One region of the Defluviitalea raffinosedens genome, then DNA from elsewhere that is predicted to be linked to it. Evidence: predicted binding sites of a transcription regulator. Region 1 holds the regulator's gene; the other holds the start of a gene.
What was found. The regulator NrdR, encoded in region 1, represses ribonucleotide reductase genes. The targets are predictions, from matches to a motif close to CACAANATNTTGTG.

Region 1 (5,004 bases):
CCTTAAATTTAATAGAAGAAGATTTCATATATTACATTGGAGGCAGCGAAATTCTCCCTCCACCTTTAAACAAAGAAGAAGAAGATTCTCTTATTAATCAATTGGGAGGAGAACAGGACTTATATGTAAAATCAGTTTTAATTGAAAGGAATCTAAGACTGGTTGTTTACATAGCGAGAAAATTTGAGAACACAGGAATAGGTGTGGAAGATCTTATATCTATTGGAACTATAGGACTTATAAAGGCAATTAATACTTTTAAACCAGATAAAAAAATTAAATTGGCAACCTATGCATCACGATGTATTGAAAATGAAATTCTTATGTATTTGCGAAGAACGAATAAATTAAAGACAGAGATTTCCATAGATGAACCCCTTAATGTAGATTGGGATGGCAATGAATTATTATTGTCGGATATATTAGGTACAGATCCAGATATTATATATAGAAGTATTGAAGATGAAGTTGATCGTGATTTATTAAATAAAGCAATGGATAAGCTTTCGAACCGTGAAAAAGAGATTGTAGAACTGAGATTTGGCCTTACGGCAGAAGGCAAGGAAAAAACACAAAAAGAGGTTGCAGATTTATTAGGGATTTCACAGTCATATATATCAAGGTTAGAGAAAAAAATTATATATAGATTGAGAAAGGAAATAAATAGAATGCATTAAGCCAAATTCAACCAAATGTATAATTTAGTTCTCTCTGGCAATCATTTTTAGTAGGTAGAATTTTAACTATACTGGAGGGAACGGTATGGCAATTAACAAAGTAGAAATCTGTGGTGTAAATACTTCAAAACTGCCTGTTCTTAGTAATGAAGAAAAAGAAGAATTGTTTAAGAGGATATTAGAAGGAGATCAGGAAGCCAGGGAATCATATATTAAAGGTAATTTAAGATTAGTATTAAGTGTTATACAAAGATTCAATAATCGTGGAGAACATGTGGATGATTTATTTCAAGTGGGTTGTATAGGATTAATTAAAGCAATAGATAATTTTGATGTCACACAAAATGTTCGATTTTCAACTTATGCAGTACCAATGATTATAGGAGAGATCAGAAGATATCTAAGAGATAATAATTCTATAAGAGTAAGTCGATCTCTCCGTGATACGGCATATAAAGCATTGCAGGTAAAAGAAAAATTAATGAATCAAAATTCCAAAGAACCTACAATTAGTGAAATAGCTGAAGAATTAGGAATTCCAAAAGAGGATGTTGTATTTGCACTGGACGCAATACAGGATCCTATTTCCTTATTTGAACCCGTTTATCATGATGGCGGTGATGCTTTATATATTATGGATCAAGTCAGTGATAATAAGAATCAAGATGAAATGTGGCTTGAAAATATTGCTCTTAATGAAGCTATGAAGAAACTTAATGAAAGAGAAAAACATATCCTGTCGCTACGCTTTTTTGAAGGGAAAACTCAAATGGAAGTTGCTGAGGAAATTGGAATATCTCAGGCTCAAGTTTCAAGATTAGAAAAAACTGCACTTAAACATATGAGAAAATATATATAATGCACTTATATTCAGTCAAGAACGCATATAAGATGACAGATCATCGTCTTAATGCGTTCTATTGTTTTGTAGAGTTATTCAGAATAATCTTTTGAATATAATGTAATATAGTATTTTTAGGGGGTATTGGATTTGGTTAGAATTTATGATATGAAGCAAAAAGAAGTAATCAGTACTATAGATGGTTGCCGATTGGGATATATATGTGATATAGAAATTGACTTAAATGAAGGGCGAATTAAAAAAATTATTGTACCTGGGCCCGGAAAACTCTTGGGGTTTTTTGGAAAAGATATGGAATATCAAATTCCGTGGAGCAAAATAAGAAAAATTGGTGAAGATATCATTTTAGTTGATGTTACAGGTGATGATGTTTTAGTTGAATCGGAATATTAAAAACGATGGAAAAAGGTAGTAAAAAATAACTAGCTTAATACTATGAAAAATATTGACCAACAATATTTTGTGGATTATACTTTAATATACACAAAATATTGTTTTATTTTTTGTGTAAAAGTTTAATTATAAAAGAATGATCCTGGTATAGGATTTAAATATGATTTTGAAGGAGGCGACAAAATGAGGTGTCCATTTTGTAATTGTGAAGACACCAAAGTAATCGATTCCAGGCCGGCAGAAGAAAATAATTCTATTCGGAGAAGAAGGCAATGTGAAAATTGTGAGAAACGTTTTACTACTTATGAAAAAATAGAGACAATTCCAATTATGGTCATTAAGAGAGATGGAACAAGAGAGTTATTTGATCGTAACAAAATTTTAAATGGAATTGTAAAGTCATGTAACAAGAGAACGATTCCTCTTCATCAGATGGAAAGTATTGTAGATGATATTGAGAATATGATATCCAATACACTTCAAAAAGAAGTAAACAGTACAGAGATTGGTGAATTAGTTATGAAAAAATTAAAAGAGATCGATGAAGTTGCTTATGTCAGATTTGCTTCTGTATATAGACAATTTAAAGACATCAACACTTTTATGGAAGAGTTAACCAAGCTATTACAGGAAAAAAATAAATAGGGGGATTTTTAGAGTGCTAATGCAAATTAAAAAACGCGATGGAAGAATTGTAGAATTTAATCAAGAAAAGATTGCAAGAGCTATTTATAAAGCAGCCATGTCCGTTGGAGGTCATGATTACGAAACAGCAAAGCAATTAAGTAATGATGTTCTTGAATATCTGATCCGTATTTTACCTGAAAATGAACTTCCAGACGTTGAAATGATACAAGACTGTGTAGAAAAAATTTTAATTGAGAAAGGTCATGCCAAAACCGCAAAATCATATATTTTGTACAGAGCAGCCAGAACAAAAATCAGGGAAAGTCAAACAAGACTGATGAAAACATACCATGGAATTACATATGCAGAAGCTGAAGAAAATGACCTGATGAGAGAAAATGCAAATGTAGACGGAAATACGGCTATGGGAGCTATGCTTAAATATGGGTCAGAAGGTGCTAAAGAATTTTATCATCTTCATGTTTTAAATCCTGAACATTCAAAAGCTCATCAAGAAGGGAAAATACATATACATGATTTGGATTTTCTAACTTTGACACTAACATGCTGTCAAATAGATATTATCAAATTATTTAAAGATGGTTTTTCAACAGGGCATGGTTACTTAAGAGAACCACAGGATATATTCAGTTACGCAGCTCTTGCTGCAATTGCTATTCAAAGTAATCAAAATGATATGCACGGAGGGCAGTCCATTCCTAATTTCGACTATGGATTAGCTCCTGGGGTGGCAAAAACATATATAAAACTATATAAATCTAACCTGGGGAAATCCCTGGAATTTTTACTAGACCTTTCTGCTGAAGAAGCCAAAGAAATAGCTAATAAAGGTATAGATGAAACCATTATGAAAACAGGTTTAAAACCTCAATTGGAGATGAACACTGAATATTTAGATACAGAATTAGAAATACTTAAAAATCTGTTAAATATAGATGATATTCAAATAATAAGAAAAGCACAAAATTTTGCTTCAAAGCATGCAGCAAAGGAAGTAGATGAAAAAACATTTCAGGCAATGGAAGGTTTTATTCATAACCTTAACACAATGCATTCAAGGGCAGGAGCGCAAGTTCCTTTCAGCAGTATAAATTTTGGAACGGATACGTCACCGGAAGGCAGGATGGTTTCTAAAAACTTTTTATTGGCAACCGAAAGAGGACTTGGAAATGGCGAAACTCCAATATTCCCCATATCCATTTTCAAGGTAAAAAAAGGAATTTCATTTGAAAAAGGAGATCCTAATTATGATTTATTTAAATTGGCTTGTAGAGTTAGCGCTAAACGACTTTTCCCTAATTTTAGTTTTTTAGATGCACCTTTTAATAAAATTTACTATGATAAATATGGTACTGAGGGAGAAGTAGCGTATATGGGTTGCAGAACCAGAGTGATCGCTAATCACTATGACCCCAGTAAAGAGATTACTTATGGAAGAGGGAATTTAAGTTTTACATCTGTGAATCTACCTTATATCGCAATTACATCGAAGGGAAATGTGGAGGTCTTTTTTCAAAAACTGGATGAAACCATCGATTTAGTAATAACACAATTATTAGAGAGATTTGAAATCCAAGCAAAGAAAAAAGTTAAAAACTTTCCATTTTTAATGGGACAAAAAATATGGATCGATTCTGAAAAACTTGGAAGGAATGATGAGATTAGGGAAGTTATTAAACATGGTACTTTAACAATGGGATTTATTGGATTGGCTGAGGCATTGAAAGCGCTTATCGGCAAACATCATGGAGAATCCGAAGAAGCACAAGAATTGGGGTTAGAAATAGTTGAACATATGAGAAAACGTATGGATGAAGCTTGTGAAGAATATGGACTTAATTTTTCTTTGATTGCCTCTCCTGCAGAAGGATTGTCTGGAAGATTTACTGCCATTGACAAAAAGCGTTTCGGTATCATAGAAGGCATAACCGATAGAGAATACTATACCAATTCTTTTCATATTCCCGTATACTATCCAATATCTGCATTTGACAAAATCAGATTAGAAGCTCCTTACCATGAATTATGTAATGGAGGCCATATTACGTATGTTGAGTTAGATGGTGATCCTCTAAAGAATTTGGAAGCATTTGAAACGATCGTCAGAGCTATGGCTGAATCAGGTATAGGCTACGGTTCTATAAATCATCCGGTAGATCGTGATCCTATATGTGGTTATACTGGTATACTTGATAATGAATGTCCTAAGTGCGGACGTAAAGATGGAGAAGATGGTGTTTATTTTGAAAGAATACGTCGTATTACAGGCTATCTGGTAGGAGATTTAAGTAGATGGAATGATAGTAAAAGAGCAGAAGAAAGAGACAGAGTAAAGCATAGTATATAAATATTTTCAACTCATAGTTTAAAAGAGCTTACATTATTACATATAGTACGTAAGCTCTTTTAATTATATCCAATTTT
Region 2 (5,004 bases), on a different contig from region 1:
TTTTGCTTTCTTTTCTTAAGACATAATTTACAATGTCGTCAATTTGCTCTTTGGTGTATCCTAGTTTTTTCAGGGTTATGGGGATGATTGGATTAATAATTTCCATACTTCCGCCCCCAACAAGCTTTTTATAGGCAACATGGCTGAAGAAGGGTTCAGCGGAAGTTGTTGCACAGTCCATGGCAAAGGCAATGGTCCCGGTTGGAGCAAGTACAGAAACTTGTGCATTTCTGAAACCATTGGTTTTTCCGCTCTCTAATGTTTTTTCCCAGACCACTTTTAGGCAGTCCGATATATTTCTGTAACCTTCTTTAACAAGAAGCTGATGGTCTATTACGATCGGCTTATAATTCAGGCCTTCGAAATCTTTTTCACATTCATCATAGTTGGCAGCTTTCGCATGATTGCCAATTACCCTAAGCATGGATTCTTTATTGATATCAAAATAAGTAAAGGGCCCGACTTCTTTGGCAAATAAAGAAGAAATATAATAGGAATAACCTGTCAATATACTCATTAATGAAGCAGCGATATTTCTTGATTCTTCAGAATCGTAAGGTTTTGCCATTAACATAAAGAGTGCACCGAGATTGGTCAAACCTAAGCCTGTTGTTCTGAAGTGATAGGATTTTCTTGCAATATCCTTTGTGGGGAATTGTCCCCAGTGGATGGTTGCTTCCAGCACAATTTGCACCATTTTGATGGTGTGCAGGTATCCTTCGACATCAAAAACATCGTTTTCAGCATCATAGTATTTTACAATATTAATGCTTGCAAGATTACATGCCGTATCATCTAAAAACATATATTCTGAACAGGGATTGCTTGCATTGATTCTGTTATGCTTTGCATTCAGTTTTCCATCTTCTCCGGCAGGACATGTATGCCAGGCATTTATGGTATCATCGAATTGAACGCCAGGATCCCCGCATCGCCACGCAGAGTAAGCAATGTCATTCCAAAGTTTTGCAACAGGCACTTCGCAATTGATACTGGAATCAATTCTTCCTTTCAAAGTCCATGTAGCATCTTTATCGCTTAATAAATTCATAAATTGATCCGTTATACGCACAGAATTGTTTGCGTTTTGACCGGATACGGTTTCATAAGCTTCCCCGTCAAAGTGAGTAGAGTATCCCATTTTGCCCAGGGCAACCACTTTATCTTCTTCTTTTGCTTTCCAGGTTATAAAATTTTCAATTTCAGGGTGGTCGATGTCTAATACATTCATTTTTGCAGCTCTTCTGGTGGTTCCACCGGATTTGATGGCACCAGCATTACGGTCGAATACTTTTAAGAAGCTTAAAAGTCCTGAGGATTTTCCTCCTCCTGACAGGGGTTCTCCTTTTGCCCTGATAGAAGACCAGTTGCTTCCAACTCCAGAACCGTATTTAAACAGGCGAGTTTCAGTGACCAGTTGATCTGTCAGAGATTTATCTCCCAGCAATGAGTCTTCGACACTTACGATAAAACAGGCGGATCCTTGAGTTCTTGTATAAGCATCCTTTGCTAACACCACATCTTTTAAATGTTCATCATAATAATAGTGTCCTTGAGGAGGTCCATCGATGCCATATGACATTTTTAATCCTGTATTGAACCACTGAGGACTGTTGGGTGCCCACATCTGATTCAGCATCATAAATGCCAATTCATCGTAGACAATACTTTTTTTGCTTTCATCGAATAAACCTTCGTTAAGAGCTGCTTCTACCCAGAAGGATACCATTCTATGTACTACTTGTTTTAAGGAGTATTCATATCCTCTGTCGTTAGGGACTCCTTTTTTTCTAAAATATTTACTCGCAATAATATCGCAGGCAGATTGCGAATAGTGCTCAGGAAATTCGACATTTTCCATATTGGTTATGACTTTTCCTGTATTATAGTCCATGATTCTTATATCAACGGTTTTCCATTGAAATAAATCATAAACTGTTTTAGATGAGTTTTCTAATTCTTTTGTGTAATGGCGAAAAAGTAAATTACTAAGATTCATTATTGCTTCCTCCACAATTTGGATATAGTGTACTATATATTGTATCATTATTTTAAAAATATGCAATATCTAGTTCGATATTTCATTTAAATAGTTGCTTTTTTGGTTCTATCCACTTTACCAATTGATTCATATATAGTCAGAAATTCAAGACAGATTTTGACGAAATATATACATAACTATAAGTCATAATACGAAAACTAGTAGTATCGAATTTTGACAAAAAAGGAGCTTTTATATGGTGAAAGTAGGCATACTTGGAAACCATGGAAAAACGGCTGCTGTTAATCTTTTGGCTCAATTGTGTAAAAGTTCGGGAATGAAAGTCAGTGTACTTAAAGAGAACTTAAGTACTTGGCTTCATAATAAAGAAATTACTTTTCAAGAGTATATTCACGCATTAAGTAAAAGTAATATAGAAATGCTTATTGTTAAAATTACCGAAGAAGGGCTTGTTAACAACTGGTTTTCCAATGTTGATTTTGATGTTCTGATCTACACCATGGGAAGAACTGAGGAAGATTATAACTACAATGCCTTGTATTCTGAAGAGAGAAAACTTTTTTTTACACTGGCTAAAGATGCTGTAAGTATAGTCAATGTAGATGACAGAAGTGTATTTAAATTATTAAAGGGTAATAAAACTCATTTGATTACTTATGGCTTTAATCCCAAAGCAAGTATAACGGCTTCCAGTATACAGGAGGACGAGTTTAGCAGACGGGTTCAATGTTGTGTGCAAAGGACGATAACAACTTTCAGCGGCAGAGAATTGGAACCCCAGGAGTTTTCTGTTACATTACCTCTCAAAAACGATCAGGAAGTTTATAGTGCGTTGGCAGCTATTACTGCTGCATTGATTAATGATGTTGCGATTCCGAATAAAATACTTATAAAAAAATACTTCTAAAAAGAGAAAATAGGGAATAAAGATGATAATGATAGAAAAAGCAATTAAAGAACATAAGGATAATAAGGGAGAGGTGAGAGTAGTGACTGAGCATCTTGTGCAAAACAACCAGGTAACGATTGTAGGGAAAGTGGTTGAAGATATCAAATTTAGCCATCGAGTTTATGGAGAGGGGTTTTATACTTTTTTAGTAGAGATACCTCGCTTAAGTGAGATTTCAGATACACTTCCTGTAACGATTTCGGAACGTCTTCTGGCGGATAAGAAAGAATTGTTAAATGAGGTCGTTGAAATCCAGGGACAGTTTCGTTCGTACAATCAATATGATCAAGGTAAAAACCGATTGATTCTTACGATTTTTACACTTGATATCAAATTTTTGGAAAATCAGGATGAAATAAAATATGTCAATCAAATATTCCTGGATGGTTTCATCTGCAAAGATCCCATTTACAGAACAACCCCTTTTGGAAGGGAAATAACAGATATGTTGCTTGCTGTTAATCGATCCTATCATAAGTCCGATTATATTCCCTGCATTGCCTGGGGAAGAAATGCAAAATACGCACAGTATTTGAAAGTAGGGGATCATTTAAAAGTATGGGGAAGAATTCAGAGTCGAAGTTACCAAAAGAAGCTGGAGAGTGGAGAAGTGATTTCTAAGGTTGCTTATGAGGTTTCCATTTCAAAAATGGAAATAGATCAAGATAATAATAAGCAAGATGAAATTATCAATGATTTAAGCAATTCATAATGACAGGAACATGAAAGACATCTTTTTATTCTGATTATAAAAAGATGTTTTTCTTTGTTATGGACAAAGATATGAAATTATAATTGAAATCGTAGGAACATAATACTATAATGGGAAGGTGAGGTGAAAACGATGAATTTAGGATTGATTCAAGTTTATTACGGCGAAGGAAAAGGTAAAACAACGGCAGCCATTGGACAAGGAATAAGGGCTATTGGACAAGGCTTAAAAGTGATTATGATACAGTTCTTAAAATCTTCTTCGACTGGAGAACTTGAAACATTAAAAAAGTTGGAACCAGATTTTAAGGTATTTCGTTTTGAAAAGCCCCGGGATTTTTTCTGGAATCTCAATGAAGAAGAAAAGAAAGAATTAAAAACGGAAATTATAAATGGCATTAATTTTGCTAAGAAAGTCCTGGATACAAGAGAATGTGACATACTCATATTAGATGAGGTATTAGCAACGATAGAAAATAATATAATCAGCGAAAAGGAAATATGTGATCTGTTAGACCGTAAGCCGCAAGAAATAGAAGTCATACTTACGGGGAGAAGACTTCCAGAAGGGGTTAAAGAAAGAGCAGATTACATATCTGAAATCAAAGCAGTTAAACATCCTTTTAATCAAGGAATTGCAGCAAGAAAAGGAATAGAATTTTAAAGGAACGCCTGAGGGCGTTCCTTATTTATTGATTAATCAGATGATCCATATTATATAATCCAGGAGCTTTACCTGCTAAGAATTTTGCGGCTTTTAGGGCGCCTACAGCAAACACCTCTTTTGACATTGCTGTATGATTTAATTCAATGATTTCATCTTTTCCGGCAAAAATGACAGAGTGTTCACCCACAATAGTACCGCCTCTTACAGCATGAATACCTATTTCTTTCTTGTCGCGTTTTTTGCGCTCAGAATGACGATCATACTTGTATGTGTATTGATGATCCAATGCCTCGTTGATGGCATCTGCCAATGCAAGGGCAGTGCCACTGGGAGCATCTATTTTTTGGTTATGATGCTTTTCAATAATTTCAATATCGAAATTCGCATCAGATAGTATTTCAGATGCACGTTTTACAAGGCTGATTAATAAATTAATTCCGAGGGACATATTGGCAGAAAAGAAAATGGGGATTTTCTTTGCGGATTTTTTAATAAGGTCTATCATGTCTTCTGACAATCCTGTAGTACATATAACCACAGGAAGCTGTTTTACAAGGGCATATTCTAACAGAGGTTTCACCGCCGTTGCAGTAGAAAAGTCGATGATTACATCCGCATGAATATCGCAGTCATCAATTTTGTTGAAAACCGGATAGGGATTTGATTTGCTTACAT

Region 2: the regulator NrdR is predicted to act here: its motif matches at 2,030-2,043, upstream of JOD07_RS14160 (vitamin B12-dependent ribonucleotide reductase).

What each region holds. Positions count from the first base shown of each region.
Region 1 covers NZ_JAFBEP010000004.1:98,477-103,480, reverse strand. Annotated here, with positions in the region: gene sigE (RNA polymerase sporulation sigma factor SigE) at 1-677, shown strand, start outside; gene sigG (RNA polymerase sporulation sigma factor SigG) at 763-1,536, shown strand; gene JOD07_RS04815 (YlmC/YmxH family sporulation protein) at 1,669-1,932, shown strand; gene nrdR (transcriptional regulator NrdR) at 2,116-2,577, shown strand; gene JOD07_RS04805 (anaerobic ribonucleoside triphosphate reductase) at 2,597-4,927, shown strand.
Region 2 covers NZ_JAFBEP010000028.1:9,974-14,977, reverse strand. Annotated here, with positions in the region: gene JOD07_RS14160 (vitamin B12-dependent ribonucleotide reductase) at 1-1,999, opposite strand, end outside; gene JOD07_RS14155 (Mur ligase family protein) at 2,238-2,909, shown strand; gene JOD07_RS14150 (single-stranded DNA-binding protein) at 2,938-3,663, shown strand; gene JOD07_RS14145 (cob(I)yrinic acid a,c-diamide adenosyltransferase) at 3,796-4,326, shown strand; gene dapB (4-hydroxy-tetrahydrodipicolinate reductase) at 4,352-5,004, opposite strand, start outside.